3 regions of the Corallincola holothuriorum genome follow, and region 3 is predicted to be linked to each of the others. Evidence: predicted binding sites of a transcription regulator. Region 3 holds the regulator's gene; each other region holds the start of a gene.
The links. Region 3 encodes FliA, which starts transcription of late flagellar genes. Its sites were predicted from a motif close to CTAAAGNTNNNNNNNNNNNNGCCGATA; they were not measured.
Positions count from the first base shown of each region.

Region 1 (10,521 bases), on a different contig from region 3:
TCATTAATGACTTGCGGAGGATCACAGGTGAGAGTGTCGTCATCGTCGTCAGAGCAGCCTCCTAGGCTAAATCCGCTGGCTAATATGAGCACTGCGGTGGCGAGACGGTGCTTGGATAACACTGTTGGATTCATCGATTCCTTCCTTTTAGTTTGTAGTCGACATCACGTTGAAAGATATAGGGTAGACCAAGGCTTAACATAAGAACTTGTTGATATATAAGGGCTTTGGAGGAGAAAATGTTAAAAGTATGGGCAGTTAAAAAAGGTGATCACGCTCCGCTGGCAGATTACCAAGCGTAAGTTTTTGTAACTGGTTGGTTACAAGCAGAGGATTTACATATTGAGATATGCTGCTCCCCATCAGTGCGCTTATTGCTGGGGAGTCATTGGCGAAGTGTACAGAGCGTTTGAAGTAAGCTTTAGATAAGTTCTGATTTTGAACAGCAACAGGTTAAACTAGCGCGCAACGGGAAATCCAAGTTACAGCAAACGGCAAGGGGCAGTTAGATGGCGATTCAATGGTATCCGGGACACATGCACAAGGCGCAGAAAGAGATCGCTGAAGTGATGCCACAGATGGATCTGATTATCGAAGTGTTGGACGCCCGTATTCCTTACAGTAGTAGTAATCCAATGATCACTAAGTTACGTGGCGATAAGCCGGTAATTAAGGTTCTAAACAAGCGCGATCTTGCCGACCCGCTCCTAACAGCCCGTTGGGTGGACTATTTGGAACAGGAAACCGGGGTTAGAGCTTTGCCCCTGACAACGCAGCAGCCGTCTGAAATTAAAACCATCATCGAACTGTGCCGTAAATTGGTACCTCACCGGGACCAAGCTGGCAAAAATATTCGCGCCATGATTATGGGGATCCCCAATGTGGGTAAGTCGACCACGATTAATATTCTTGCTGATCGTATTATTGCCAAGACCGGTAACGAGCCGGCAGTAACTAAGGCGCAGCAGCGCATCAATCTGCAGAATGGTGTGGTGCTAACAGACACCCCGGGCATGCTATGGCCTAAGGTGGAAAACGAAAATAGTGGTTATCGCTTAGCTGTGACAGGGGCTGTTAAAGACACCGCAATGGAGTCTGATGACGTGGGTATGTATGCAGCGGACTATTTGTTGCTGGCTTACCCTGAGCAACTGAAACAGCGCTATCAGTTGCCAGAGTTACCGGAGACTGGCTGGGATCTGTTGGAAATGATAGGGCGTAAGCGTGGCTGTTTACGTTCCGGTGGCAAGGTCGAAATGAATAAAGCGGCGGATCTTCTGTTACATGAAGTACGCGCAGGTACGCTAGGAAAAATCACCATGGAGACTCCGGATATGGTGATTGACGAAGAAGCCTTGATAGCAAAACGTCTAGCGGAAAAAGCGGCGAAGGATGCACAACGCAAAGCTAAATTTAAAGGCCGTCGTTAAACGGGCTTTGGGCCGAGAAGAATTGAGGAGGGATGGTCACGATGGAAAAGCAGACTGAAATTGAAGCGGCGGTGTTACGTCGTTTATTAGCTCATTTAGACAGTCGTAAAGATGTTCAAAATATTGATCTGATGAACCTAGCGGGTTTTTGCCGTAACTGCCTATCAAAATGGATGGTGGCAGAGGCTGCTCAGCTGGATGTAGCGGTTGACCCTGACGAGGCCAGAGAACACATTTACGGTATGCCTTACAGTGAATGGAAGGCGAAGTATCAAAAAGAAGCCACCCCGGAACAGTTGGCCGCTTTTAATGCCAGCCAGAAAAAATAGTCAGGCGTGGGATGAGATCGCTGCGCTGCCAAACTTGGGGACTGTATCGGCGAAAATGTTACTTGCAGCTGGTATCGCTTCTTTGACTGAATTACAGGCATTAGGGGCTGTTCGCTGTTTTCTGCGGGTCGAGCAGCAGTTGTTAAAGCCACCCAGCTTGAATCTGCTTTATGCGCTTGAAGGCGCGCTAGTTAACACCCATTGGTGCACTGTTAAACGGGAGATGGGAGGGCAGCTTATTCTGGAGTTAGATGCTGCCCGGCAAGCGCTTAAGGCATAAAGATACGTGAGCTTAGTCTCTGCGTAGTTTAGGTTTGGTGGAGATCGGTGTGGGGTAACGCTTAACCACCCAATAGGTAGAAAAGATAAAGGTCGCTATGGTTGCAGATTGTATTAAGGTAGCTCCTTCGCTGCTTAATACGCCGCTGCTTAGCGCGGAAAAGGCCACCAACATAGAGAATTCACTGGCTTGCCCCAAGCGAACCCCAAGCTGTTGAGATATCGCTCTATCTTCACCCGTCCAGATAAATGCTTTTTTAAAGCTAAGTACCTTCAGCCCTACTAATACTACGCCGAAACAGAAGCCGGACAACATTAAAAATGGTGCCATTCCAGCATCAAATTGCGCACCGATGGCAAAGAAAAATAGGATCAGGAAAAACTCCCTTAATGGTTTCAGGTGCTCAGCGATGGCCATCGCCACTTGACTGACAGCAATCGATAGGCCAGCTAAAAAGGCGCCAATCTCGTATGAGAGACCAAGTTGATGGGCGGCTTCCGCCCAAAACAGACACCACGCCAGAGTAGCGACAAATGTGTATTCCTGGATCACATCAAAGCGGCGGAACAGTGGCAACACGATGAAGCGCACCCCAGCAAAGGCCAGTATGGCGATGCCAACTAATTTCACTAGCAGCATCGCGAATGTGGTGAGCATCGCTTCACCTGCATCAATATTCAAAAACAGGATCACCATGATAGCCAGAATGTCTTGCAGCAGCAGTACACTGGTCATCACCTCACCAATGTGTTTGTGATGCAAGGCCGTTGTGGGGATCAGTTTCAGGCCAATGACGGTGCTTGAAAACATGAGTGCCGCACCTATCACCAGCGCTTCTTTTAGCGGCATTCCCATACTAAGGGCAAACACAAAGCTGGCGCTAAAAAATAGCAGGGAGGTGCCGAGGGTAATCAGTGCTGTTTTCTGAAACAGCAATAACAGCTTTCTGGGTTGCAGATGTAAGCCAAGCAAAAACAGCAACAGGATCACACCCACATGGGCGATCTGTTCAATGTTGTTGGCATTAGGGATCAAGTCAAAGCCGGATGGGCCGATGAGGATCCCGGCAACAATGTAAGCAAGAATGATTGGCTGGCGAGCGTACAGGAATGCAGTGCCAATAATGGCAGCACTGACCACTATCATGGAAAGCTGTATGACGATGGTGTCAAAGCTGATCTGCATTATTTATCTTTATCCTGCGGGTACTGCTTTCATCCGTATCTGCAGAATAACCGGAAATGGGTATCAATTGGCAATATTCTTCTCAGCAAAGACACGGTGATAGTCTTTCATAAATGTGATCCACGTTGGAAAAAATGTGCTGTTTCAGTGAGTTATACTATCATTCAAAAATGATTAAAGTCTGTACAATTTTGGCCGATAACCTAAGCGTGTAATTTTAACTTTTTTATGCCGATGGCTGATCATAAAGCCGCTCATTGATGGCAATGGGTTGGCTAGTCAGTACATAGGGCTAAGGTATGATGATGAATAAGATCCCAGACCTGATGAATCTGTTGCGTCCACAGCCGGGAAGTGCCGGCCGCCTGGGTCAGCCACAGAATGATGCCGCGGGTGGTCTGAAGTCGGCCCCGGGTTTGGTTTCGCAACCCGGCGAAGATGTTTCTTTGCGTTCGCCATTTCAAGTTGCGATGCGCTCTTTGGCCGATTCAGTCTATAAAAATTTGCCATTTTCGCCGCAACAAGCAGCATCGTCAGAGGCTCCGGTCGAAGAAAATACCGGTGGTTTTGATTACGAGCTCGTGGCTAACAATGTGACTTCCTATATCGAAAAGGCTGTTAACCAAGCGCGGGAGCGCGGTGAAAGCGATGAGTATCTCGAAGATATGATGGCGCAGGCTCGCATCGGTGTAGATCAAGGCTTCGGTGAAGCGCGCGACGAACTTGAAGATATGGGCATGATGAGCGAAGAGCTGGGGAATGGCATAGATAAGAGCTATGACTTGATCCAGCAACGTTTAGGCGAGTTCGAGAAAGAGCTGTTTGCTGGTGATGAAGTGGCGTTATCTTCACCGCAAGTAGAGGTGACCCGTAGTAGTTCCACAGAAAGTTATAGCAGCGGTGGCGACTTCAGTGGCGCGCAGTTAGTGGGGCAGGCTGCCTCCTATCGGGTTGAAAACAGTGCTTCTTTGGAGCTATTCACCAAAGAGGGGGATAAGATCGCTATCAGTTTTAATGCGTTACAAGCCAGCTCTATGGGGATGGGATATGCTTCGAATGATAACGGCGAAGCACTTATTTCTAGCTACAGCAATGAGTCTTCGTTTGGCTTCTCTTTTTCCGTCGAAGGCGATCTAAGTGAACAGGAGATGGCAGCGATCACTGATTTTATTAATCAGGTGGCAGGCGTTGCCGATTCATTCTTTGCTGGGGACTTTGATGCAGCGTTTGATAAAGCCAATGAACTGGGCTTTGATGATTCACAAATTGCATCATTCTCAATGAGTTTGGAACAAACCCAAACGATCGCGGCTGCGAAGGTGTACCAGCAGGTACAAGATCAGCCAGCAACCACACAGCCTGGTGCGGGAGCGAGTTCCTTGTATGACATCATGGAGCCACTTAGTGAATACATTAAACAGTTTAAAGAGCTGATAGAGCAAAGCGAGTCTATTTTTGCAGAATCCACTGAGAAATCGACTGCGGCTATTGACCAGGTAGCTGAAAAAATTCTGCCATTCCTGCAGCCAGAGCAGCAGGACGCGGCCAATCGTTTTCAGGAGTTTAACCAACGGTTGCTGCAAGCTCTTGAGCAGTTAGAAGCACCGGTTCAAGCGCCGCTTGAATAGTTGCTAGCAATCCCTATTGGGTAGCAAGAAGGGTTAGCATTGCTGGCCCTTTTTTATATCTGGCGCAGAGGTTTCTAAGGGGGGACCCCCTCCGACTAGGCTAGATTTTGACGGGCTTGCTTGCTTACTAACCGCTATACTTTTCTCCACGTAGACTTGTTATGGGAGGATTTATGGCTTTTCGCCATGGCATTAGTAGGGAGCAACTTGCCCTAAAAATATCTTTGATTGCGACTTTGATAATGGTTGCTCTTGGCATCAGCTTTGGCTTGCTCTCCGGCTCTTCCGCTATTTTGCTCGACGGTTTTTTCTCTCTCTTTAGCACTGCAATGACAGGCCTTGGCCTTATAACCAGTTACTTGGTAACGCGCGACGAAGATCGGCGCTTTCAGTTCGGTTATGCCTACATTGAACCCTTAGTGACAACTCTAAATGGCATCGCTATTTTGCTCATGTGTGGTTTTGCTATTTTTTATGGTGTCGAAGCCATTTGGTCTGGTGGGCATCATGTTGCGTTGGCGTTCGCGTTACCTTATGCCTTGCTAAGTAGCCTGTTGTGTTGGTGTTGTTACGCTTTTATGCGGCGTGAGAGCCGTCGCACTGGCTCCTCGTTGCTAGAGATCGATAGTCATGAGTGGCTAGTGGATGGTTTGTTAAGTAGCGTCGTACTCGCCGGCTTTGTTGTGGCGCAGGGGCTAACTTGGTTTGGCTTCGAAAGCTGGGTTAGGTTTGTTGACCCGATATTGATGCTGTTATTAAGCAGTGTCGCTTTAATTCTACCTCTCAGGGTGCTGTTTCGGAGCTTAAAAGATCTACTCGCGATGGCACCAGACGACGATTTTGCCCAACAGCTGCCATGTAAGTTGGCGGTTGTTAAAAGGCAGCATGAACTGCGAGGCTACCGTCATTACCTTTCTCGCTCCGGTCGGCGCTACGATCTGGAGGTGAACTTCTTAGTCGCTCAGGATTGTGAATTGTCGATGGCGGAACAAGATTTCATTCGGCGCCGCTTATGGCAAGATTTGCAACAGCAGCAATCCGATTTGTGGTTAACGGTGAGTTTCACCGCTAATCGGCGCTGGTTGTAATCGTTGCGTTGTCGTGGGGCGGTTTCTGAATAGGAGTGGATGGTAAGCCGTTTTCGGCGTCTGCCTTTGTATTAATCTATCGGTTTTAGTTTACCAGGGGGATATTTTTTGACGCATTGAATGCAAATTTTTTGACTCTAATGCTATTCGGTATCACTAACATCGTGCTATTTTTGAGCAACTAACATGACTTTATGAGTAAAGAAGTTATTTCTCTACTCTTTCTCAATTTATCTTATCGGGATATGGATATGAAACACCCGTTCCATTACGCGGCCATGGCCTCCGCTCTTACCTTAATGCTTGGCGCTTGTGCGACAGGCGATGTCGATACAGCAACTACTGGTCCGATTGTGGCCAGTTCTGGCTCAGTCTCCCAAGCTCAGTGCTCACGTTGGAACGGAGAGGAGGTCAGTGTCAATGTTTCTAAAGCGTTCAGTGACGGCGAACTGATTCGAGATTTCTATTCTGGTCAGGAAACTACGGTACGCAATGGCAAGGTGGCATTGACGCCTGCCGCCGACAGCGAAGGTTTATTGCTATTGGAGCGGGTGGATAGTAAGGAGAGTAGCTTTAGCTGGGATAACGCCAATGTCTATTTTGTTATCACTGACCGATTTGAAAATGGCGATCCTTCAAATGATAACAGCTACGGGCGTAAGCCCGATGGTGCGAATGAGATCGGTACGTTTCATGGTGGTGATCTGAAGGGCCTCACGAGTAAGCTGGATCATATTGCTTCACTAGGTACTAATGCTATCTGGGTGACCGCACCTTATGAGCAGGTGCATGGTTGGACTGGTGGTGGTATTCGCGGTGATTTTAAGCATTACGCGTATCACGGCTACTACGCCATGGATTACACCACGATGGATGCCAACATGGGTACCGAAGAAGATTTTCGCACCTTTGTAGACGCGGCCCATGAGCGTGGTATCCGCGTGGTGATGGATATCGTTATGAACCACCCAGGCTACGCGACACTGCAAGATATGCAGGAGTTCAAGTTCGGTAAGATGCGTGCAACGGTTAAATCTACGGAAGAAGTGCTCGGCGTAGAAGAGCATTGGACTGATTGGGAGCCGCCAAAGGGTAAGAATTACCATTACTTCAACCGTTATATCAACTACGAAAGCAGTGAATGGGGTAACTGGTGGGGCCAAGCCTGGGTCCGTGCCGGGATCGCTGGTTACGATTCGCCAGGAGAGAGCGAACAGAAAATGTCGCTGGCTTACTTACCAGATTTTAAGACTGAGTCATCTAACGAGTCCGGGCTGCCTAATTTTTATAAGAATAAACCTGATACCAAAGCTGTTGAAATTCCAGGTTATACGGTACGCCAGTATTTAGTTAAATGGCTTTCTGACTGGGTGCGTGAATACGGTGTTGATGGCTTTCGGATCGATACCGCTAAGCATGTAGAGATGGATGCATGGGCGGAACTAAAGGATGCGGGTGTTGCTGCGCTGGCAGAATGGAAAGCCAACAACCCTGACAAGAAGTTGGATGATTTACCATTCTGGACGACGGGTGAAGTTTGGGGGCATGGTGTCACTAAATCAGGTTATTTCAGCCACGGTAAATTTGATTCCATTATTAACTTTACCTATCAAACTGAAGATGCGGATAAGGCGATGCGTTGTTTCAGCAATGCAGAATCGACGTTCCAGCGTTATGCCAATAAGGTGAATAGCGATACTCAGTTTAACGTCTTGAGCTACCTGTCATCTCACGATACCCGCCTGTTCTTTCACAAAGACGCAAAGAGTGATTTGAGTACCTATAAGCGAATTGCAGCACCGTTCTTGCTCTTGCCTGGTGCTGTTCAGGTGTACTACGGAGATGAAACTGCACGTCCGTTTGGAGTTACCGGCTCTGATAAGCATCAAGGGACTCGGTCTGATATGAATTGGGATCAGATTGTTGATGAACGTGCAGAGCTATTGGCTCATTGGCAGAAAGTTGGCCAGTTCCGCAAGCGGCACTATGCTATCGGTGCCGGTAGCCATGAGCAGATCAGTGACGCGCCTTATGCGTTTGCTCGCTATGCCGGTGATGATGCCGTGGTCGTGGTGTTTGCTGGCCAACCAGAGTAACGTTGTTTAGCTTTTATTAAGCCGCCGTTTGGCGGCTTTTTTTATCTTTCAAGCCGCTTCACTAGAAGTGGCTGTTATCTTGGTGTTGTGCCGCAGTAACCTGCCTGTTATTTAGCGGTTAATTGCTAACCAAAATTGATTGTGCTCAAAAAACAACCTGCGAAATCCTTCAAACTCCGCACACTTAATTATTTCCGTGATTAATTTTGGGGTGAGTCAAGTGAACAGCAAAACAGTGACTGTTATCTACTTTCTGCAGGATGGCTTGGGGCGTATGTGTCAACAGGTCTTTAATAACCTGCAGCTTGATCCTATGGGGCGGGTTAAGTTGCCGTCCGGCTTTAACGAAGGAAAATTGTTAGTGGCGGTACTTGATGGTCAAGTTGATGACATCACCGTGAACGCCGAGTTTTATGACGGGGTGAGTGAAGTGGAGTATGTATAGGCAGCGATTTTGCCTGCATATATGCTAGCTCGTTGAACCGAGTCAGGGCTATTGATCGTCGAGTTGCTCTTTTCTTGGTATCTTGTTTGTTACCCAATAAGCAATCGCTGCAGCTAAGAATACAATACCAATAGCCACGGTATATTCAGGGCTGAGTTTCTCAGGATCTAAAATTATTACCTTTCGGGCTATCGCCATCAATGCGGTAGCCATGACGATCTTTACGTGGATGACGTCATCACGAAGGTACACCGTGATATTGATAAAGATCTCGATAGCGATCAGTACCGCCATAAAGGCACCAAAAGTCGCCAGCATATCCGAGATGGTCAAGATAAAGGTTGGTGGCGTGGTCAGTTTTTCGTATAGCGTCCAACCTACGTCAATTACCCCCATGACGATAACAAATACCATCAATATGGCGAGCACTTTGACTGACCAGTGAATAACAACATGGAGTCGATTGATTAGTTTGTCATCCCTATTTAACTTCATCTATCGACTCCTAGCCTCTGTTTTTCAGTAGGTTGCTACTAGTTAGTCAACTTTCGTGTCCAAAGGTTCGTCTACCGGCGGTGCTTGCTTTCTCGCTTGGACTATTCGTTGCTGAGTCTTTTCATCACCTAAAACGGTAACTCGGTGATGTAGTGCCGCTTTGGCGAGTAAGTGGGCTGCCACTGGCGCAGTGATAAACAGGAACATGGTAATAAGTAATTCTTTTATACCGAATTCACCCGTCTGGTAGGTAAACATCAATAAAGAGGCTAACAAGGTGGCACCTATGCCTAATGTTGTCGCTTTTGTTGGCGCATGCAGACGGGTAAAAAAGTCCGGTAGCCTGACCAAGCCGATTGAGCCAAGCAACATAAAGAATGCGCCCAGTAGCAGTAAAGCCGAGGCAATGACCTCTATCCAAAATGGCATAACGATTCCTTATTCTACGATGTCGCCGCGCAGCAGGTATTTGCAGAATGCTGAGGTACTGATAAAGCCCAGCAGCGCGATTAACAGAGCACCTTCAAAATAGAGTGGTGATCCACGATACATACCTAGTAGTAAAATCAACGCGATGCTATTGATATACATAGTGTCCACCGCGATGATCCGGTCTGGTGTATTGGGCCCAACAACCAGCCGCCAGGAGTTCAGAATTAGCGCTATTAACACCATTCCGCAGGCAATCATAATACTGATGGTTAACATCCAAATACCTCCTTTAGTGGCTGCTCATAGCGTTGCTTAATATGTGCCACCATCGCTTGTTCGTCATCGATATGCAGAGCATGAACGTAGAGCCACTTCTTATCTTCAGAAAATTCGACGCTGACAGTCCCCGGTGTTAATGAAATAGTGCTGGTGAAAATGGTTAGAGGCAGTTCGCCACTGAGATCTAATGGCACCACAATAAAACCTGGTTTCAGGCGTTTAATCGGTCCCAGCACCCGTTTCATCATCTCTATGTTCGATACGACGATATCCCACAGCACCATAAAGAAATAGCGCAATGCGACCAGCGGCTTCTTCGCCACAGGTTCATCGGCACTCAAGGGCGACACCAACAATGGAATACCTATGGCTAAAAATGCGCCAAGCACCATGTGGCCAGCAGAAAAATCATTTAGCGCCAGCCATACCAGCCATAACAACAAACTATGAAATGGGGTTGGCAGCAGGGCAAAACTGCGGTGTATCTTCATTACATGGCTCCTGCTGTTAATGTGATGCCTTGGTATAGTTGTGCCGCGGCTTGTTGAGTCAGCTCAGTTACAGGCCCACCAAAGGCGACCAGTAACGGGAAGCAAGCCAGTAGTATAACCACGCCAACTATCTGCAAAGCAGGTGTTGATTCGCTGGTGACTTGGTTGCCTTGGGAGCGCCAGAACAGGGTAGTACCTGCCCGAGCCAAGGTGACTAAGGAGATAAGTCCGGCAATCAATATCGCTCCCCAAAACCAAGCCATTTGCGGCTGGTCGATGGTAGATTTCAGTAATAGTGCTTTACCGACAAAGCCGGAAAATGGCGGCATGCCGATAACCGTCA
Region 1 is NZ_QPID01000002.1:560,302-570,822, forward strand. Features, by position in the region: gene DU002_RS05425 (esterase) at 1-134, opposite strand, end outside; gene ylqF (ribosome biogenesis GTPase YlqF) at 510-1,430, shown strand; gene DU002_RS05435 (DUF1244 domain-containing protein) at 1,472-1,759, shown strand; gene DU002_RS05440 (TfoX/Sxy family DNA transformation protein) at 1,740-2,039, shown strand; gene DU002_RS05445 (cation:proton antiporter) at 2,052-3,224, opposite strand; gene DU002_RS05450 (DUF5610 domain-containing protein) at 3,524-4,852, shown strand; gene DU002_RS05455 (cation diffusion facilitator family transporter) at 5,026-5,940, shown strand; gene DU002_RS05460 (alpha-amylase) at 6,192-8,036, shown strand; gene DU002_RS05465 (DUF2375 family protein) at 8,257-8,481, shown strand; gene DU002_RS05470 (phosphate-starvation-inducible PsiE family protein) at 8,530-8,976, opposite strand; gene DU002_RS05475 (Na+/H+ antiporter subunit G) at 9,019-9,405, opposite strand; gene DU002_RS05480 (K+/H+ antiporter subunit F) at 9,415-9,684, opposite strand; gene DU002_RS05485 (Na+/H+ antiporter subunit E) at 9,678-10,178, opposite strand; gene DU002_RS05490 (monovalent cation/H+ antiporter subunit D) at 10,178-10,521, opposite strand, start outside.
Region 1: DU002_RS05450 (DUF5610 domain-containing protein) is a predicted target of FliA. The motif match lies at 3,399-3,425, and genes of this name have one in related genera.

Region 2 (10,521 bases), on a different contig from region 3:
ATATAAACTCGGTCAAGAAAAGCCTCGTTGTTCTTATTGTTGCGAAAACTTTGCCACTCAGATTCATTCGAGTGAGCGAGAATGATCCCTTTGAAGGGCAGGGCAGAGAGGCCCTCGGTTGGGTTGTAGTTGCCCTCTTGTGTCGCTGTGAGCAAGGGATGTAATACCTTGATCGGCGCCTTGAACATCTCGACAAATTCCATCAAGCCTTGGTTGGCACGGCAGAGTGCGCCGGAATAGCTGTAGGCGTCAGGGTCATTTTGTGAATAGTGCTCTAGTTGGCGAATGTCTACTTTGCCAACGAGGGAGCTGATATCTTGATTGTTTTCATCTCCGGGCTCTGTTTTGGCTACGGCGACTTGGTCTAGCACCGAGGGAAAACGCTTAATTACTTTAAATTGGCTGATGTCACCACCAAATTCTCTCAATCGTTTGGCGGCCCACGGAGACATAATGGTACCTAGGTAGCGGGCGGGTATTTTGTACTCTTTTTTAAGGATTGCAGCATCCTCTGCCGGATCAAACAGGCAAAATGGATGGTCGTTAACCGGGCTGCGTTCACCGTTGGCCGACAGTGAATAGATAGGGATTTTCTCCATTAGCTGCTTCAGTTTTTCTGCCAATGAAGATTTACCACCACCTACGGGGCCCAACAGGTATAGGATCTGCTTCTGCTCCTCCAGTCCTTGGGCGGCATGTTTGAGATAGGCAACAATCTGTTCTATTGCGTCTTCCATGCCGAAGAATTCAGCAAAAGCGGGGTAACGGGCGACCACACGGTTAGAAAACAGGCGAGACTCGACGGCGTGTTGTGATGTATCGATCATCTCGGGGGTGCCGATGGCCAGCAGCAGTCTTTCAGCGGCTGATGCGTAGGCGCTGCGATCTGATTTACACAGTTCAAGAAACTCTTGTATCGAGTACTCTTCTTCCTGAGCTGCCTCGTAGCGTTGCTGATAATGTTCGAAGATCCCCATCGGAAACTCCTCCATAGTAGGACGCGAGAAGACACGTGCAGTGTCAGGCTGTCACCTTATCTATATATACTAAGAGTAGTCGGTAGCGGATTTACTTGCGGTGAGAAGAAAAAAAGTTAGCTCTTTTTTTGTAAAGCAGATAACAAAACGCCCCGCTAAAGCGAGGCGTTTTGTGACTAAGCTAGAAAATGTGATTAAGCAAAGTTGCTTGTCACGAATTCCCAGTTTACCAGTGCCCAGAATGCTTTCATGTAGTCAGGGCGCAGGTTGCGGTAGTCGATGTAGTAAGCATGTTCCCACAGATCTACCGTCAGCAGAGGAGTTACACCCTCTTCAGTCAGCGGAGTTGCTGCATTAGAAGTGTTAACAATGTCCAGGCTGCCGTCAGCTTTCTTCACCAACCAAGTCCAGCTTGAACCAAAGTTGTTGATTGCGCTGTCAGTGAATTTTGCTTTGAAATCTTCGAAAGAACCGAACGCAGCAGTGATTGCTTCTGCTAATGCGCCAGTAGGTTCGCCGCCGCCATTTGGGCTCAGGCAGTGCCAGTAAAAAGTATGGTTCCAGATTTGCGCAGCGTTGTTAAAAACGCCGCCAGAAGAGGTTTTAACGACATCTTCTAGGCTCTTGCCTTCAAATTCAGTGCCTTCGACTAAACCGTTTAGTTTAACGACGTAGGTGTTGTGGTGTTTACCGTAATGATACTCAAGAGTCTCAGCTGAGATATGAGGTTCTAAAGCGTCTTTTGCGTACGGCAGGGCAGGAAGTTCAAATGCCATCTGTCCTTTTCTCCATGTCGACGAGCCTTTAATTAGGCTCTTAAGGGGTTGGGAATCTCCCAGCATTCTACTCGGTTATGGCAAAGTTTGAAGTAGCTAACGGAAAATTTATCTGAACGCAAAGAAAGGCCTTAGCAATTGTGGGCTGATATTTGCCTCGGTAAACCGTACAATAGGTCGATTAGCTTTGTTTATTGATAGAGAGTAACAATGGATACTGTAGAGCGTATTAAAAAGCAGATTTCTGAAAATCCGATCCTTCTTTACATGAAAGGTTCTCCGAAACTTCCTAGCTGTGGATTTTCATCGCAAGCTTCTCAGGTATTAATGAATTGTGGTGAGAAGTTCGCCTATGTTGATATTCTGCAAAACCCTGAGATCCGCGCGGAACTGCCTAAGTACGCCAACTGGCCAACGTTCCCCCAGCTATGGGTTGACGGTGAGCTTATTGGTGGCTGTGATATCGTCATTGAGATGTTTCAAAAGGGTGAGTTACAGCCGCTGATTAAAGAAACCGCGGATAAGTATCGCGAAGACGCGCCAGCTGCAGAGTAAATGCGCTTTTACTTGGAAAAAAACCGGCATGTTGCCGGTTTTTTTATACGGGTCTGTTGACCTTTCGTGTATGAATTTTGTTCGAATGAAACACGTTTTGAGCAAGAACTGAGCTAAGTAGCTTAGCTATCTAAGAAAGTAGTGAATGACGCAGTTCAGAACGTGTTTCAACGAACCTTTCGGGCAGCATTTGCTGGCGACTTATTGAGGGCTACTCAACTTCACCGCCTCTGCCTCGTCTAAATTGCTGCAAAAACACACAACAAAGGTCAACAGACTTTCGTGATTATTGGTTAACTTTTAAACCAATCCCATAAGCCAAGAGAGTGATTGGGAAGCAGATCTATCCCCAGTGCGGATTTTAAAAGGTAGAGCACCATAAATCCGAGTAATAACCCCCCCATCAGCAACACGGATAGCAGTCCGGCACTGAGCAGATTGTGAATATGCTGCTGCCCCGGACTAAGCTGCCTGCGGTTACGGCCAAACAGCATGACGTAGTAATAACGATGTTTCCAGCCGCGAAATGAACCGCGGATATCAACGGTGTGTTCACCCCAGCCTCGTGAGCCGACAGCCACTTTTAAGTGGATCAACTGCTCTTCAGTAAAACTGTCTTGTACTTTCTGCGGCACTCGCTCAAAAAGTCGCTGGATCACGGGGTCATTATGCAACGACCCTTGAAAAGCTTGTTTAGTCGTGCGTTGTTCGCTCATTAAAGCACCATGGCAGCTAACCAGCCGAAGCCAAGCAGTGGCAGGTTGTAGTGAATGAAAGTTGGAACGACGGTGTCCCAGATATGGTCATGTTGACCATCAACATTTAGGCCTGATGTGGGACCCAGGGTTGAGTCTGAAGCGGGAGAGCCTGCATCTCCGAGGGCGGCGGCAGTACCCACCAAGGCGATGGTTGCCGGTACTGAAAAGCCAAGTGAGATAGCTAGCGGCACATACAGTGTGGCTATGACAGGTATGGTTGAGAACGAGCTGCCAATACCCATGGTGATCAATAGGCCAATCACTAACATGGTGATGGCAGCTAAGGCCTTACTTTCACCCATCCAGCCGGAGACCACTGATACTAAGCTCTCAACATCGCCAGTGCCTTTCAAGACTGCGGCGTAGCCAGCGGCGCTGATCATAATGAAGCCTATCATCCCCATCATTTTCACTCCTTGGCTGAATAGCGCTTGAGTGTCGGTGAGTCTAATGCTTCGACCGATCCAAAGAATGATTAGCCCGGTGAGAGAGCCAATGACGATGGATTCAGTTAAGAGTTGTAATACCAAAGCGCCAGCGATTGCTGCTAACGGTACCCACACCTGGCGTGGTTGCTTGTCATGCTGCTCAGGTTCTACTGCTTTTATTGCCGCTTCATCATAGTGGCGCTTTTTCCGATAACTGAACATCGCTAGGCCTAGGCCGATAAACATGCCGCAGGCTGGGAGCAACATGGCTGGCGCAACGGCAGAAGCGTCAATCGCCAGGCCGTTAGTATTAAGGTTAGTCAGTAGGATCTCGTTAAGAAAGATACCGCCAAAGCCTACCGGCAGCAGCATGTATGGGGTGGTTAGACCGAAGGTGATAACGCACGCGACTAAGCGGCGGTCGAGCTTCAATTCGCTCATCAGGTGCAACAGGGGAGGAACAAGAATAGGAATAAAGGCGATATGCACAGGAATGATGTTCTGTGATGATACGGAAACCGCGAGTAGAGCAAACAAGAGTAGGTGCTTGGCCCATAGTTTCTGTTTTTCATGCTCACCACCACCGAGCTTGTTTATCACATGGTCAGCAAGGTAATCAGTAATGCCGCTATTGGAAAGCGCCGCTGCAAATGCCCCCAGCATGGCATAACTGAGTGCAATGCTAGCGCCATTGCCTAAGCCGCCATTAAATGCTGATAGGGTGTCAGACAATGATAAGCCGCCAATAAGTCCGCCTGCGAGGGCACTGACGATCAAGGCAATAACCACATTGACGCGAAACAGACTTAAGGTGAGGACAAGAAGCACTGACAGAACAACAGCATTCATTTTCTATTCCAGTAATTTACTCGATTGGCTATTCTCCTAAACAGCGCCATGGGATGCCAGTGGAATTTATTTTTCTTTTGGCTATGTTATGTTTCCAGCATGACCAGTTTTTAGGCAAACAGCAGTAATATCCGACTGAAATGCTTGGTTACTTTTCAGTGGAACCGTATAATCGAAAAACTGATCTGAACTGATTACAAAACCGTAGGTCGGATGACCTGACATCATATAAAAATGGAGAAGCGACATGAGTGTACTCGTAGGCCGCCCAGCCCCTGATTTTACCGCACCAGCAGTATTGGCAAATGGCGATATTGTTGACGCATTCAATTTGAAAGAGACGATTGCTGGTAAGCCAGCGGTTATTTTCTTTTATCCATTAGATTTTACCTTCGTTTGTCCTTCTGAGTTGTTGGCATTCGACCACCGTATGGCTGATTTCGAAAAGCGCGGTGTTGTAGTTATCGGTGTTTCTATCGATTCTCACTTCACTCATAACGCATGGCGTAACACGCCAGTAGATCAGGGCGGTATTGGCCCGGTTAAATATCCACTGGTTGCTGATATCACTCATTCAATCTGTCAGGCATATGACGTTGAGCACCCTGAAGCAGGTGTTGCTTTCCGTGGTTCATTCCTGATCGATAAGAATGGCGATGTTCGTCATCAGGTAGTTAACGATCTGCCGTTGGGCCGTAATGTTGATGAGATGCTGCGTATGATTGATGCACTGCAGTTCCATGAAGATCACGGTGAAGTTTGCCCTGCAGGTTGGACTGAAGGTGATAAAGGCATGGATGCAAGCCCTGAAGGTGTTGCAGCGTACCTATCTGAGAACGCAGATAAACTGTAAATCACTCCGGTGACAAAAAAGGCTGCCTTATGGCAGCCTTTTTTATTTAAGTTGTTACGCCTTAACGTCAATTACTCAGCGTCGCCCGTTTCTTCATCAACATCTACCACTGGCCACCCGCCCAGAGACTGCCAACGATTAATGATCGAGCAGAATAGTTCAGCTGTTCGTATCGTGTCATATTCGGCACTGTGTGCTTTGCTACTGTCAAAATCGATTTGCGCCGCTTTGCAGGCTTTTTGCAGCACGGTTTGACCATAAGCAATACCAGCCGCGGTTGCGGTATCAAAAGTGGCAAACGGGTGGAATGGGTTACGTTTGATATTACAACGTGCCACGGCCGCATTGAGAAAGGCGTTATCAAACGCTGCGTTGTGGGCAACCACGATTGAGCGGTGACATTCCGCCGCTTTTTGGCTTTTCCTAACTAGTTTGAAAATCTCTTTTAGCGCTTCACATTCCGCGACTGCATTGCGTTCAGGATCATTCGGATCGATGCCGGTAAAAGCTAAAGAGCTGGGATCCAGATTGGCACCAATAAATGGAGAAACATTAAAGTGGATCTTCTGGTCGGGTGTTAGAAAGCCGTCATCATCCATCTTTAGAGTGACGGCGGCTATCTCAAGCAAAGCGTCGGTTGCGGGGTTGAAGCCCCCAGTTTCGATATCGATAACGACGGGGAAGTAACCACGAAAACGTTGATGTAGCGAACGCTTAACTGTGTCTGACATACAGGCTGATAACCACTTTAGCTGAGAATGGAAAGCGCAACAGTATCGCAAACCCTGACGTTAACATCCAATCCAGATCTTGCTAAAGAAAGCGGCGTTGATGCCGATAACAGGTTAATATGGTGTTGTATACCAAGTTAATTGGGTGAGTTATGCGTTTAAACCTTAGCCTTATTGCGATAGCGCTAATAGTGAGTCAGCAGGCAAATGCTGGCGTGAGAACGTACGCCGCGGGCTTAGAAAATAGCCAATGGGCATTGGCGAGTGATTCGCGGCTTGAATGCCGTCTAGAGCACAAGGTGCCCCATTACGGTGAAGTGAGTTTTAGTAGTAAGGCGAATAAGCTCATCAATTTGAACTTCGATTTGGATATGCGCTTGCAACCGGCCAAGAAAACCCCTGTGGCTTTGCGTTCGGTACCGCCAAGTTGGAAACCTGGATTACCTACTGCGCGCATAGGCAAGACAACCCTTTATCGCCAGTTTGAAGGTCGAGTGGATCAACAAAGTGCTTGGGTTATGTTGCATGAGTTGGAGAAGGGGATGCAGCCCACGCTCTATTACAGCGATTGGAACCAACGCAACGATGAGGTTGCGGTTGGTCTCTCCGCTGTCAATTTCCGTCAGCAATACTATGACTTCCTTAGCTGTGTTGATAATTTGCTGCCATACAGCTTCGATGATATCTCCTATACGGTACTGAATTATCAGTCCAATAGTGACAAATTGAATAAAGAGTCGCAGCGTAAGCTGGAGATGATTGGTGAATACCTGAAGCTTGCACCAACGATCGAGTTAGTATTGGTTGATGCGTACAGCGATAGTTATGGTGGACGCTGGCACAATGAGCAGCTTTCTATTAAGCGGGCGCAATCGATCAAAGACTACCTTAAAGAGCAGGGGCTTGATGATAAGCGGATCCGTACAGAAGGGCATGGTGAGAAACGTCATATTGCAACCAACGAAACAACGATTGGTAGAAATACTAACCGACGGGTTGTGATCCGTATGAGTCGTTAAGACCGTTCATTTCCGCTCTACTACCGTAGATAAGCAAAAGCCCCGATATTTCGGGGCTTTTTCGTGTTGTATTGGGCGGACTATTACTGCTTGGTTTCCATTAGTGTGATGACTTTGCCATCACGCAGAATCGTTAGCACTAAGGGATCTTTTTTCTCCATGGCTTGCATCGTTTCACGCACGTTAAACAGTGACTCTTCGTCACGGATCTCAATGCCATTCACCGCCAGTAATACATCGCCCCCCAGCAGCAGGGTTCTGCCCATCACTTTGACTGGTAAGCGTCCTGGTCGCAGGCCGATCAGATCCGTTGGTGAGAAGGGCACGACCTGTTGCACTAAAGCGCCATAGCCCTGTGGAATATTCAGTACCCGCGCCAGTTCCGGAGTTAGCGGTAAAGCTGTTAGACCAGCATAGGGCAGGGTACCTTCGTCAATAATTGCCTGAACCGTTTGTGTAGCAACAGCAAAGCCTAAGCCTTCGAAGCCACCACTCTGACTCAAAATGCGGCTGACAATACCGATCACCTCACCTTGCATATTAAACATCGGGCCACCTGAGTTGCCTTTGTTTATTGCCGCGTCGGTCTGCAGGAATACCGGGGTGATATTACGAGATACCTTTTCTGGGCCTTCTCTTCTGCCGCTAACATAGCCGACAGATAGGCTGTGACTGACACCGTAAGGGGCACCGATCACCATGATCCGCTCACCGATCCTGAGGGTTTTTGAATCGCCTATTTTTACCGGTTTAATCCCCTCTGGTACTTTGTCGAGCTTGAGCATCGCGAGATCTGCTTTGTGTTCGATCCAAAGGATTTTGGCGAAACTTATATCACCATTCGTGAAAATGACTTTCACCTCTGTGGCTGTATCGACCACGTGGGCTGCTGTCAGCACCTTGCCTGAATCGGAAATCAGCACACCTGAGCCGAGACCGTTACTACTTGTTCTGTTGCCGGTCTTTTCCGTTTGAATGGCTTTCACATGCAGTTCAACCACACTGTCGTTGACCTTGGCGAAAATATTGGCGACATCGTCTTCACCAGCATTGCTGGCACAGGCGGTAAGTAACATCACAATCGCCATGATGAGCAGAGAGGGCAGCGTGGTGTTTTTTCGTTGTAAAGCGAGTTCCATTAGTTGCCCAACCCTTTTCCGGCGAACTTCTTGTTAATCAACTCGATCTTGTAACCATCGGGATCTTCAACAAATGCAATTTCGGTTGTTCCGCCTTTTACCGGACCTGGCTCTCGGGTGATATTTCCGCCAGCGGTACGGATCTTTTCACAGGCTCCATAAATATCATCCACTTCAATGGCGATATGGCCAAATGCTGAGCCTAAGTCATATTGGTCGGTGCCCCAGTTATAAGTTAGCTCTAAGACTGCACCGCTACGTTCATCACCGTAACCAACAAAGGCGAGGGTGTATTTGTACTCTTCATTGTCAGATTGTCTAATTAGATCCATCTCCAGTACGCCAGTATAGAAATCGATAGAGCGTTGAAGATCACCGACACGAAGCATGGTATGAAGAATGCGCATCTGAAACTCCTGATATCAGCCGTTTCCAAGACAATACAGTTTGGTAATGAAAACGAATTGTTAACTTTAGGTAGCTAAGGATACTCGATATTGTGTTATCTCCCTACCTGAGTCTCGTGTTTATTTCTTGGCTTAAAGTGTGCTGGAAATGCGGGGTGATGATACGGTTCCTAATTATGTGAAGTGAGATTTATCTATACCATTCATTTGGTTGAGGGAAAGTGGTCAGCTGACGAGTGGACTGGCGCTGGGTTATCGGTAATTTCGGGCGTGTAGAGTCATGTGCGTATGAGTTTAACTATCGGGTAGGCTGTAACATTTTGGCGGTGAATTACAAAATTTTAACGACTAATCTTCTCCAGAGGCAGTTGCTAGCAGGTGATTAGCCGTTAGCTCGGCACTTAGATCTCTGTTTTCTCCTTGTATTCACAGAGGTCTTCTATGATACAGCTGCCGCAGCGTGGTTTACGGGCGATACAGGTGTAACGGCCGTGGAGGATCAGCCAATGGTGAACATCAACCTTAAACTCTTTTGGTACGACCTTCAGCAGCTTATTTTCTACCTCAACAACATTTTTACCTTTGGCAAAACCGGTGCGGTTACTGACCCGGAAAATGTGAGTGTCTACGGCAATAGTGGGCCAACCAAATGCTGTGTTGAGGACAACGTTGGCAGTTTTTCGACCAACCCCCGGCAAGGCTTCCAGTGCATCGCGGTCTTCAGGTACCTCGCCATTATGCAGTGATAACAGCATCTGGCAGGCTTTAAAGACATTTTCCGCTTTAGAATTATATAAGCCGATGGTTTTGATATAGGCCTTCAGACCATCAACACCAAGATCCACAATAGCTTGTGGTGTATTGGCCACAGGAAACAGCTTGTCGGTGGCTTTATTGACACTGACATCTGTGGCTTGTGCTGATAGCGTGACGGCCACCAGTAACTCAAACGGTGTGGAGAAATTTAATTCTGTTGTCGGCTCCGGGTTATCGTCGCGGAGGCGCACTAAAATTTGCTGGCGTTTATCTTTATTCATGACTGTGTTTGATTCGCTGTGACTCTGGCGCGCTCAGCTTTCATCACCGGCGTTTTCTGTTTTAGGCGTTTTTCGACATGGGCGTCGATAAGGTTCTTCAACGCGATCAATAAGCCCATACCGAGAAATGCGCCAGGTGCCAGGATCGCGAGTAGAAAGTGGCTATCGACTTGGAACACTTCAATGCGCAACGCATGGGCCCAACTACCGAGCAGCATCTCCATGCCGTCAAATAGGGTACCTTGACCAAGGAGCTCCCTTAGACCACCGAGGACGACCAATACCAAGGTGAAACCCACGCCCATCATCAAACCATCCAGAGCTGCCATCGGTACACTGTTTTTTGAGGCGTAAGCCTCGGCTCGGCCAATGATCACGCAGTTGGTAACAATGAGCGGGATAAAGATACCAAGTGATTGGTAAAGTCCGTATGTGTAGGCATTCATTAGCAGTTGAATGCAGGTGACATAGGCGGCAATAATCATCACAAAAACTGGGATCCGTATTTCGCTCGGTACCCAGTTCCTGACGACGGCAACAGAGATATTGGAGCCAACTAACACCAGCAACGTAGCTAGACCTAAGCCCAATCCATTAGTAACAGAGGCGGTTACGGCGAGTAACGGACATAAACCAAGTAACTGCACTAAACCAGGGTTGTTCTTCCACAACCCTTGCCAGATAACCTCTTTGACTTCACTCATGATGGCTCTCCGCAACGGGTTGCTTGGGTAAACAGGCGTTCACGATTGAGCTGATAGTAGAGCAGTGTATTTCTCACTGCTTTGACTACAGCTCTTGGCGTGATGGTGGCGCCTGTAAACTGGTCGAACTCGCCGCCATCCTTCTTCACCTTCCAGGCTGGATCCGTTTCATCAACCAGTTTTTGTTGGTCAAAACTCATCACCCATTTACTTTTACGCAACTCGATCTTATCGCCAAGCCCCGGTGTCTCTTTATGGCTAAGCACCCTGACGCCGGCAACTGTACCG
Region 2 is NZ_QPID01000004.1:126,747-137,267, forward strand. Features, by position in the region: gene DU002_RS08170 (PrkA family serine protein kinase) at 1-977, opposite strand, end outside; gene sodB (superoxide dismutase [Fe]) at 1,172-1,753, opposite strand; gene DU002_RS08180 (Grx4 family monothiol glutaredoxin) at 1,964-2,308, shown strand; gene DU002_RS08185 (3-phosphoshikimate 1-carboxyvinyltransferase) at 2,602-3,024, opposite strand; gene DU002_RS08190 (Na+/H+ antiporter family protein) at 3,024-4,343, opposite strand; gene DU002_RS08195 (peroxiredoxin) at 4,591-5,196, shown strand; gene rnt (ribonuclease T) at 5,268-5,927, opposite strand; gene DU002_RS08205 (flagellar protein MotY) at 6,080-6,946, shown strand; gene DU002_RS08210 (S1C family serine protease) at 7,030-8,085, opposite strand; gene gloA (lactoylglutathione lyase) at 8,085-8,492, opposite strand; gene nth (endonuclease III) at 8,894-9,529, opposite strand; gene DU002_RS08225 (electron transport complex subunit E) at 9,526-10,233, opposite strand; gene rsxG (electron transport complex subunit RsxG) at 10,230-10,521, opposite strand, start outside.
Region 2: DU002_RS08205 (flagellar protein MotY) is a predicted target of FliA. The motif match lies at 6,010-6,036, and genes of this name have one in related genera.

Region 3 (10,521 bases):
CCTGCTGAATGAAGGTGTGCCTGTGCGAGATATGCGTAGCATCATCCAGACGCTGAAAGAGTACGCGATGAAGAGTCAAGATCCTGACGTCCTGACTGCGGCTTGTCGAATCTCTCTTCGTCGGATGATCTGCCAAGAAATCAATGGGATAGACGAAGAAATGCCAGTTATCACATTGGCGCCAGAGTTGGAACAGATGTTGCACCAGTCTATGCAGGCCGCCGGAAATGAAGGTGCAGGTATTGAACCTGGGTTGGCCGAGCGGATGCAGGGGGCTTTGATTGAATCAGCCCAGCAGCAAGAATTGGCAGGGCAACCAGCCATCTTACTGACCTCAGGGATCCTTCGCTCAACGCTATCGCGTTTTGTGAAGAATACAATTCCTAGCCTGCGAGTGCTGTCGTATCAGGAGATACCTGACGACAAGCAGATAAAGATTATCTCGTCTATCGGACAGTAGAAGTTGCCTGGCAACGGAGAGTAGGACATGAAGATTAAGCGTTTTTTTGCCAAAGATATGCGCACAGCATTAAACGAAGTTAAAGCAACCTTGGGTGCAGATGCTGTCATCATGTCCAATAAGAAAGTGACCGGTGGTATTGAAATTGTTGCTGCCGTTGATTACGACGCCGCGAAAAAGAAAACTGAAAAAGCAGCGCCGGCGGCAAGCATGGAGGGTGAGCCATCATTCGCCAGCTTACGAAACAAATTGAATCAGGTCGCTCGTCAGCAACCGCCAAAGCCAATTGCTGAAGCGCGTATTCATAAGAAGATGCCAGAACAGGAGCCTGTAGCGGATTCCCTCCAGGCACTGTTATCTCGTCAGAACAAGTCAGCCATGTCGCCAGAGTCATTATCGTCAGCTGATGAGTCAATGCCGCCTATGGGGGCTTCGGCACAACGGCCATTGGCCTCGAGACAAGCGCCGCAGCCCATTGGTCAACGTAACGAATTTGAACGTTCTGCAGCGGCGGCTTCATTGCGACCTCAGTCGCCTTCTCGTGGCAGCAATAATAGTGACATGGAGCAGATGAAAGCTGAGATGGCGCAGCTGCGTAAACTTCTAGAACACCAACTGTCTGGGTTGATGTGGCAAGAAGTTGAGCGTAGAGAGCCAATGCGTGCCATGCTGGTTAAACAGCTTAAAAGCATGGGTTTTGCTGATGAACTGGCAGACCAACTGGCCTGCTATATTCCCGAAGATATGGCCGGGCATGAAGCATGGCCTAAAGTTCAACAGCTGGTCGCCGACCAATTATTGACTAATAATGATGAAATCATGCGTGACGGCGGTATTGTTGCCCTGTTGGGACCAACAGGGGTTGGTAAGACCACGACTATCGCCAAAATCGCTGCGCGTTATGCGATGCAATATGGTGTGGATCAGGTGGCATTAGTTACAACAGATACCTACCGTATTGGTGCTCATGAGCAGCTGTCGACTTACGGTCGTATTCTTGGTTGTCCGGTAAAAGTCGCGAAAGACGCTGATGAGTTAGCGAATGTATTACACCAATTGCGTCACCGCTCATTGGTATTAATAGATACCGCGGGAATGGGACAGCGTGATACTCGTTTGACTGAACAGTTGCAGACATTGATGAGTAATAGTGAGCATCAGATTAAGAACTATTTGGTGTTATCGGCAACGGCTCAGCGACAAGTATTACAAGAAGCCGTTTCTCACTTCCGTCGCATACCGCTGGCAGGTTGTATTTTCACCAAACTTGATGAGTGTTTGAGTTTAGGGGAAATTCTAAGTGTTACAATTCAAAACGCTTTGCCAATCGGGTATCTTACCGATGGACAAAGGGTTCCAGAAGATATTCAGGTCGCAGATCCTGCATATCTTGTGACGAAAGCAACAGAGCTGATGGAAAGTAATAGCCAGGGTGAGGGTTATCTCTGGACAACCGATGCATTCAGTGAGATGAATTCTGAATTATATGATTAATGAGTTTTCCGACCAGGCGAGTGGTTTAAGAAAAATGAAGCGCGCTCAGATGGTAAAAGTAATTGCCGTCACCGGTGGTAAAGGTGGCGTAGGCAAAACGAATGTGTCGATCAATACCGCAGTGGCCATGGCCGAACAGGGAAAGCGGGTATTGGTGCTGGATGCCGATTTAGGCTTGGGTAACGTAGATGTGATGCTAGGCCTGCGGGTGCAACACAATCTATCCCATGTGCTTTCTGGTGAAGTCGATTTGGATGACATCCTGTTGGATGGTCCCAAAGGTATCAAGATCGTTCCAGCCTCTTCTGGCACACAATCAATGGTTGAATTGTCGCCAACGCAACATGCTGGACTGATCCGCGCGTTTAGCGAATTGCGGACGGAGTTTGATGTCCTGCTTGTTGATACTGCGGCAGGTATCTCTGAGATGGTGTTGAGTTTTTCTCGCGCAGCTCAGGATGTCATGGTGGTGGTTTGTGATGAACCCACTTCAATTACCGACGCCTATGCGTTGATCAAGCTATTAAGCCGCGAACACGGCGTGTTCCGTTTTAAGATTGTCGCCAATATGGTGAGAAGCTTGCGGGAAGGTCAGGAGTTGTTTGCTAAACTTACGCGAGTCACGGATCGTTTTCTCGATGTCGCATTAGAGTTGGTTGCGACCATTCCTTTTGACGAAAACGTGCGTAAAGCGGTACGTAAGCAACAAGTGGTAGCTGATGCGTTTCCAAAATCTGCTGCATCTATCGCTTTTAGAACCTTGGCAGCCAAGGCTGTGAATTGGCCAATTCCATCACAACCGACAGGCCACTTAGAGTTTTTTATTGAACAATTGCTACAGAACCCTGAATTAATCGAAGAATAAACGCGTGAATAAAGCCGCGGCCTATATCGCAGAGCAGCGCCAAACGATTGTTGAGCAACACGCTGGTTTGGTAAAGCGTATCGCGCACCACCTCAAAGGGCGTTTGCCAGCTAATGTACAGCTGGATGATTTGATCCAATCGGGCATGATAGGTTTGCTGGAAGCCAGTAAAAACTATGATGGCACCAAAGGCGCTAGCTTTGAAACCTTTGCCGGGATCCGCATTCGTGGAGCCATGCTCGATGAGATCCGTAAGGGTGATTGGGCCCCTCGTTCCGTCCACCGTAACAGTCGGCGTGTTGCTGATGCCATCACTAGCTTGGAGCAAGAGCTCGGTCGTGATGCATTGGACACAGAAATCGCTCAAAAACTTGATATCACGGTGCAGGACTACCATCATATTCTTAACGAAGTAAGTACAGGGAAGATCATAGGCTTAGAAGATCTCGGTGTATCCGATGATGTGATAAGCGGAGATCAGGATACGACAAGAAGTCTGCCTTTTGATGGCATAGAATCAGAGCGTTTTCAAAGCGCTCTTGTGACCGCCATCAAAAGCCTACCAGAGCGGGAAGCGCTGGTGTTATCGCTCTACTATGATGAAGAGCTAAATCTGCGGGAAATTGGGGAGGTACTGGACGTGAGTGAATCACGTATCAGTCAAATTCACTCGCAGGCGATGCATCGGCTTAAAGCCAGAATGAAACATTGGACTAGCTGACCAACATTGTGTTGCGTCACAGTCACGTAAAGCTCACTGGAGGGCGTCTTGGATACAAGCATGAAAATTCTGATCGTTGATGATTTCTCAACGATGAGGCGCATCATCAAAAACCTGCTGCGGGATCTGGGTTTTAACAACACTCATGAAGCCGATGACGGCAACACTGCGCTGCCTATGTTACAGGGCGGTGATTTTGATTTTGTTGTCACCGACTGGAATATGCCAGGCATGCAGGGGATTGATTTATTACGTGCTATTAGAGCTGACGATAAGCTGAAAAGCTTACCGGTACTCATGGTGACAGCGGAAGCGAAGAAAGAACAGATCATCGCTGCTGCTCAAGCTGGAGTAAACGGTTACATCGTGAAGCCTTTTACAGCCGCTACGCTGAAAGAAAAGCTCGACAAGGTTTTTGAGCGTCTGGGTTAATGCGGTGCAAAGGGGAGCTTTATGGCTGATTCAAATCTGCCAAGCTTAACGCTTGAGCAGGCTAAACACTTGGTTTCACTCCTAGAAGAAGGGGAAGAAGCGAAGGCGCAGCAGTTACTTTCAACGTCGCATCCGGCGTTCTCCAGCGACCTGTTTTCCGAGGTCGGCAAACTCACACGCCAATTGCATGACGCTTTGCAGGATTTTCAACTTGATCCGCGCTTAGGTAAGTTGGCCACTGACGATATTCCAGATGCGACACAACGATTAAATTACGTTTTAGAGAAAACTGAAGATGCGGCTAACCGCACGATGGACGCCGTGGATGCCAGTCTGCCCATCGCTGATCGTATGCATTCAGAGCTTGCCAAGCTAATGCCATCATGGAAATCCTTGATGGAGAGGCAGATAGAGCGGGGTCAGTTCAAAGAGTTGTGCCATAGTCTTAATGATTTCCTTGAATCTGCCGAAAAGGACTCAGATGTACTTAGAGAACGTCTGACCGAGGTTCTGATGGCGCAGGATTTTCAGGATCTAACCGGACAGGTAATACGGAGAGTCATCGAATTAGTAACAGAAGTTGAGGACAACCTCATTCATCTGCTGAAAGTGTTCGGTGCTCCAGAGAAAGTGGAAGAAACCAGTGCATCTCAAATTGAGGCTGAAGGCCCGATAGTTGATGCAGCAGAGAGAGAAGACGTAGTCAACGATCAAGATGATGTTGATGATCTTCTGTCCAGTCTCGGATTTTAAGGGGAAAGCCGCCCATGGGGTTTGAAGTTGATGAGGAAATCCTCCAGGACTTCCTGGTAGAAGCCGGTGAAATTCTCGAACAACTGCAAGAACAGTTGGTCGATTTGGAAAACAATCCGGAAGATTCTGACCTGTTAAATGCAATTTTCCGTGGCTTTCACACGGTAAAAGGCGGTGCAGGATTTCTTTCGTTGGCTGAACTTGTGGATGCTTGCCACGGCGCAGAGAACGTTTTTGACGTATTGCGCCAAGGAAAAAGACAAGTTACCCCAGAGTTGATGGATGTGATCCTTCAAGCGTTGGATAGCGTCAATGAAATGTTTGGTCAGGTTCAAGGTGGTGAACCCCTCACAGCCGCTGACCCTGAGCTATTACACGAGCTGCATCGTCTCAGTTCGCCTGAAGGTGCAGAAGCCCCTGCTGAACCCGAATCTGAACCTGTCGTTGAAGATGTCGTGGAAGAGCTCGCCAATGACCCTGAGGTGGTTGAAGCGGAGCAGCATCGCGCGGAAGGTGGCATTGATGAGATTTCAGATGATGAATTTGAAGCCTTATTAGATGAGCTACATGGCCCAGGTGGTGGCCCTACCGTTGAGTCCGCCGCACCATCGGCAGATGATGGCGACATTACCGATGATGAATTTGAAGCGCTATTAGACCAGTTGCACGGTAAAGGTCAGCACAGTGGTCAACCTGATGTACCAGCAACACCAGCTTCGGACCCTGCGCCTGCAGCTGGTGATGATGAGATCTCGGATGACGAGTTTGAGGCGTTATTGGATCAGCTTCATGGTCAAGGAAAGGGGCCAACCCTAGAGGGGGCCGCTCCGGCAGCGCCCGCAGCGAAGGCACCAGTGCAAAAACCTGCACCGACACCGAAACCTGAACCGGCGAAGCCTAAAGCTGAGGAAGCCGCGGCAAAAGCACCCGCCAAGCCGGCGGCGAAAGCTCCAGCAGCGGCAGCAAAACCTAAAGCGCCAGCTAAACCTGTGACACCTCAGGCGGAAGCCACGGTTCGTGTTGATACGGCGAGACTCGACCAAATTATGAATATGGTCGGTGAGCTGGTTTTAGTACGTAACCGTTTGGTGAGCTTGGTTGGTGCCAGTCGTGATGACGAAGACCTGGCAAAAGCGGTAGCGAACCTTGACGTTGTGACTGCCGATTTGCAGGGCGGCGTGATGAAGACCCGGATGCAACCGATCAAGAAAGTATTTGGTCGTTTCCCCCGGGTTGTACGTGATCTTGCCAGAAGCTTGAAGAAAGAGATTAACCTGGTACTGGAAGGGGAAGAAACCGATCTAGATAAAAACCTAGTTGAGGCGCTTGCAGATCCTTTGGTGCATCTGGTGCGTAACTCCGTCGATCACGGCATTGAGATGCCTGATATACGTGAGGCCTCAGGAAAGCCACGTTGCGGTATAGTGAAGCTGACAGCTTCGCAAGAAGGTGACCATATCCTGTTAACCATCGAAGATGATGGCGCGGGTATGGATCCAGAAAAACTCAAGCAGATAGCTATTTCCCGTGGGGTACTGGATGAAGACAGTGCCGCCAGGATGTCCGATAACGAAGCTTATAATCTGATTTTTGCTCCGGGCTTCTCAACCAAAGTTGAGATCTCAGATATTTCAGGCCGTGGCGTGGGTATGGATGTGGTTAAAACCAAGATCACCCAGCTAAATGGCTCTGTTTATATCGATTCGGAACGGGGCAAAGGCACCACGTTAGAGATTAAGGTGCCGTTAACGCTGGCGATTTTGCCAACATTAATGGTGGTTATCGGCAAACAGACATTCGCGCTGCCGTTGGCTGCGGTGAATGAGATCTTCCACTTGGATCTGACGAAGACCAACATGGTCGATAGCCAGCTAACTATCATTGTTCGTAACAAAGCGATCCCGCTGTTCTACCTTGACGAGTGGCTGTTGGTTGGTTCAAAACCGCCAGCGAGAAGCGGCAACGGACACGTGGTGATTGTTCAGCAGGGGACACAGCAGATAGGTTTTGTTGTTGATTCTTTGATTGGGCAGGAAGAGGTAGTGATCAAGCCTCTCGGCGCAATGCTGCATGGCACACCGGGAATGGCCGGGGCAACAATTACAAGTGATGGCGGTATTGCACTGATCTTGGATGTGCCAAGTCTGCTTAAAAATTACGCAAAAAAATAACAGTGAATTGATAGGTCGCCGTTAGCATTCTAGGCGGCCGATAAGGCGAGTAGGTATTCATGGCCATTAAAGTACTGGTTGTCGATGACTCCAGTTTTTTCCGTCGCAGAGTCAGCGAGATCCTTGAAAAAGATCGAGGGTTAGAGGTTGTTGGAAGTGCGAATAATGGTAAGGAAGCAGTCGCACAAGTAAAGAAATTAAAGCCTGATGTGATCACCATGGATATTGAGATGCCAGTAATGGATGGTATCTCGGCCGTGAAAGTGATTATGGCGGAAAACCCCACGCCGATCCTGATGTTTTCTTCTCTCACACAAGAGGGAGCTAAAGCAACACTCGACGCTTTAGACGCTGGCGCAATGGATTTCCTGCCGAAAAAGTTTGAAGACATTGCCAAAGACAGAGACGAGGCTGCGAGCTTATTACAGTCTCGGGTGACTGCTTTGGGGCGTCGCCGGGCTATGCCTGCGCGCAGGGCCGCTCCAGCCCCAACACCTAGCGCTGGCGGTCGTACGCCCGTCACGCCACGGCCTTTGGCAGGAAGAACACCATCGGTAACCGCTTCAACTGCAAGCAGTGACGCTCGGCGCTCACTGCCAGCGAAACGCAGTGGTAAACGATATAAGTTGGTGGCCATTGGCACATCAACCGGTGGCCCCGTTGCACTTCAAACTATTTTGACCAAAATTCCTGCCAACTTTCCACAGCCGATTATTTTGATCCAGCATATGCCGGCGTCCTTTACCGGGGCGTTTGCTCAGCGTTTAAACTCGATTTGTAAGCTGAAGGTGTCAGAGGCTAAGGATGGCGACGTACTGCGTCCCGGACATGCCTATCTAGCGCCAGGTGGTAAACAGATGTTAGTGGAAGGGCGGGATAGTAATGCCCGGCTGCGCATTATAGACGGTGGTGACAAGGTCAATTACAAGCCCTGTGTTGATGTCACTTTTGCTGCTTGTGCCAAGGTTTTCGGTGGCGACGTGTTAGCTGTCGTGTTGACCGGGATGGGGGCTGACGGTCGTGATGGCGCACGTTTGTTAAAGCAGAAGGGCGCCAAAATATGGGCGCAAGATGAGAAAAGCTGTGTGGTTTATGGCATGCCGCAGGCGGTCGCTGCCGCAGGCTTGTCTGAAGCCTCTATCCCATTAGATCAATGCGCGGAGCGCATCATCGTGGAAGCGGGGAATGGATAAACTCACCCTTGTTGGGTTTGTTGTTGCGCTGGTTGCCATTATTGGCGGACAGGTATGGGAAGGTGGCAGTGCATTGTCATTGCTCCACGGGCCTGCTTTCTTAATCGTCTTTGGTGGCACCTTGGGTGCGGTGATGATCCAAACGCCATGGCGACAATTTGTACACTCCTTTGTTTTGCTAAAGTGGATGATCCTTCCACCGCCAGAGCAGCATCCACGTCTTGTTTCTCAGCTGCTTGCTTGGTCCGAAGTCGCACGGCAAAAGGGCTTCTTAGCACTGGAAGATGCTTTATCGAAAGAATCGGATCCTTTTACTCGTAAAGCATTGATTATGTTGATTGATGGAGAAGAGCCTGAAGTGATCCGTGACGCGATGGATACCGAGATTATTTTGTATCGAGAGCATATGTTACGTTCTGCCAAAGTGTTTGAATCTATGGGAGGTTATAGCCCCACTATCGGCATTATCGGTGCTGTTTTGGGTTTGATTCAGGCCATGACGTTTCTTTCTGATCCGAACGAACTTGGCAAAGGGATCGCAACAGCGTTTGTTGCCACAATATATGGCGTGGGTTTCGCTAACATCCTCTTTCTGCCGATCGCCAATAAGATACGTGCTTTGGTGCATTCGCAAGTGTTAGGCAAAGAGATGGTAGTGGAGGGGATCCTGGCGCTTGCTCAGGGAGAGAATCCACATCGGATAGAACATCGGTTACTCGCCTTTGTTCCGCGCTGATTATGTATCGTTATCGTCGTCGCCACCTTACCGAAGACCATGAAAACTTAGATCGTTGGTTGGTTTCCTACGCCGATTACATGACGCTAATGTTTGCCTTCTTTGTTGTGCTCTATGCGATGGCAATGATTAATAACGAAAAGTTTGAACAGCTATCCGATAAGCTGGGTGAAGTTTTCAGTCAGCAAAAAGATCCTGGCACAGGTGTACCTGGTGAAGGACTGCTAGATGAATCGAAGCATGCAGATACCCCTCTCTATGGTGAGAGCTTAGTTGATGCTAAAGGGTCAAAGTTGGTTGACGCCGACACTGAGCTGACAACGCTGGACAAACAGCGCACCGGTACGCCACTGAGTGAATTGGAAAACCAGTTAAACGAAGCGCTACTTCCCGTGGTTGAAAGTGGCTTAGCTGATGTTGAGATAGATGGCGACTGGTTGATCTTAGAGCTGCGCAGTGGCTTGTTATTTGCCAGTGGCTCTGCCGGTTTAGGCCCGAATGCTCAGCCTGTGCTCTCCTCCATCTCTGATACACTTTCTCAATCGGCCAACTATATTCGAGTGAGGGGATTCACTGATGATCAGCCAATTCGTAACGAACAGTTCTCTTCCAATTGGGAATTATCTGTTGCTCGGGCTACATCAGTGCTGCGCTTGTTGGAGCAGCAACTGGATCCTGAAAGGCTGGCGATAGAAGCTTATGGCCCTTATCAGCCAAAAGTATCGAATGATACGGCGCGGGGGAGAGCGGAAAATCGTCGCGTAGTGATTGCTGTCTCTAAGTATGCCTGGACTCCTGAGATCCAAATCGCTAATGAAATTCTCATAGCGGACGATGATATGGATACGCAAGGTGCAGATACGCCAGCGGCGGATACTCAGAGCGATGAAAAACGTAGCAAGATACGCTTTATTCGGCTACCGAACGGCGCATTGCGTATTACCACGCGTGATGATTGAACAGAATTAGGTAAGGTTGGGAGTAGTCAGATTGAAGATCTGGACAATCGCAAATCAAAAAGGCGGCGTTGGTAAAACAACGACTGCGATCACTCTCGCTGGGATCCTGGCTGAGCGGGGTCACAATGTGCTGCTTATCGATACTGATCCCCATGCTTCATTGACCTATTACCTAGGAATTGATGCCGAATCTCTGGATATAACCACCTATGATCTGTTTCTTGCTGGCCGTGCTGTTAAGCGTGAAATGGTTGAAGCTGCACGTTTAAAAACCCCGTTTGAAGGGATCGACTTACTGCCTGCGACCATGGCGCTGGCGACACTAGACCGAAAATTTGGTCAGCAAGACGGAATGGGGTTAGTGCTAAGGCGCGCTCTGTCTTTAGTGGAAGACCAATATGATTATGCACTGATTGATTGCCCGCCTGTACTGGGGGTGCTAATGGTAAATGCACTTGCTGCCTGTGATCGTATTTTGATCCCAGTGCAGACTGAGTTTCTTGCCTTAAAGGGCTTGGAGCGCATGGTTCGCACTATGGAGATCATGCAGCGCAGTTGTGACAATCAATTTAAGTCAACCATCGTACCAACCATGTACGACAAGCGTACCCGCGCCTCATTGCAGGCGCTGGAGCACTTAAAGCAGCGACATCCCAATGAAGTGTGGAATGGGGCTATTCCTATTGACACCAAGTTTCGTGATTCTAGCCTGCATCATCGACCACCCAGCATGCACA
Region 3 is NZ_QPID01000013.1:14,691-25,211, reverse strand. Features, by position in the region: gene flhA (flagellar biosynthesis protein FlhA) at 1-460, shown strand, start outside; gene flhF (flagellar biosynthesis protein FlhF) at 488-1,954, shown strand; gene DU002_RS17495 (MinD/ParA family ATP-binding protein) at 1,947-2,819, shown strand; gene DU002_RS17490 (RNA polymerase sigma factor FliA) at 2,824-3,540, shown strand; gene cheY (chemotaxis response regulator CheY) at 3,589-3,972, shown strand; gene DU002_RS17480 (protein phosphatase CheZ) at 3,994-4,725, shown strand; gene DU002_RS17475 (chemotaxis protein CheA) at 4,740-6,896, shown strand; gene DU002_RS17470 (protein-glutamate methylesterase/protein-glutamine glutaminase) at 6,956-8,089, shown strand; gene DU002_RS17465 (flagellar motor protein) at 8,082-8,825, shown strand; gene DU002_RS17460 (flagellar motor protein MotB) at 8,828-9,784, shown strand; gene DU002_RS17455 (ParA family protein) at 9,816-10,521, shown strand, end outside.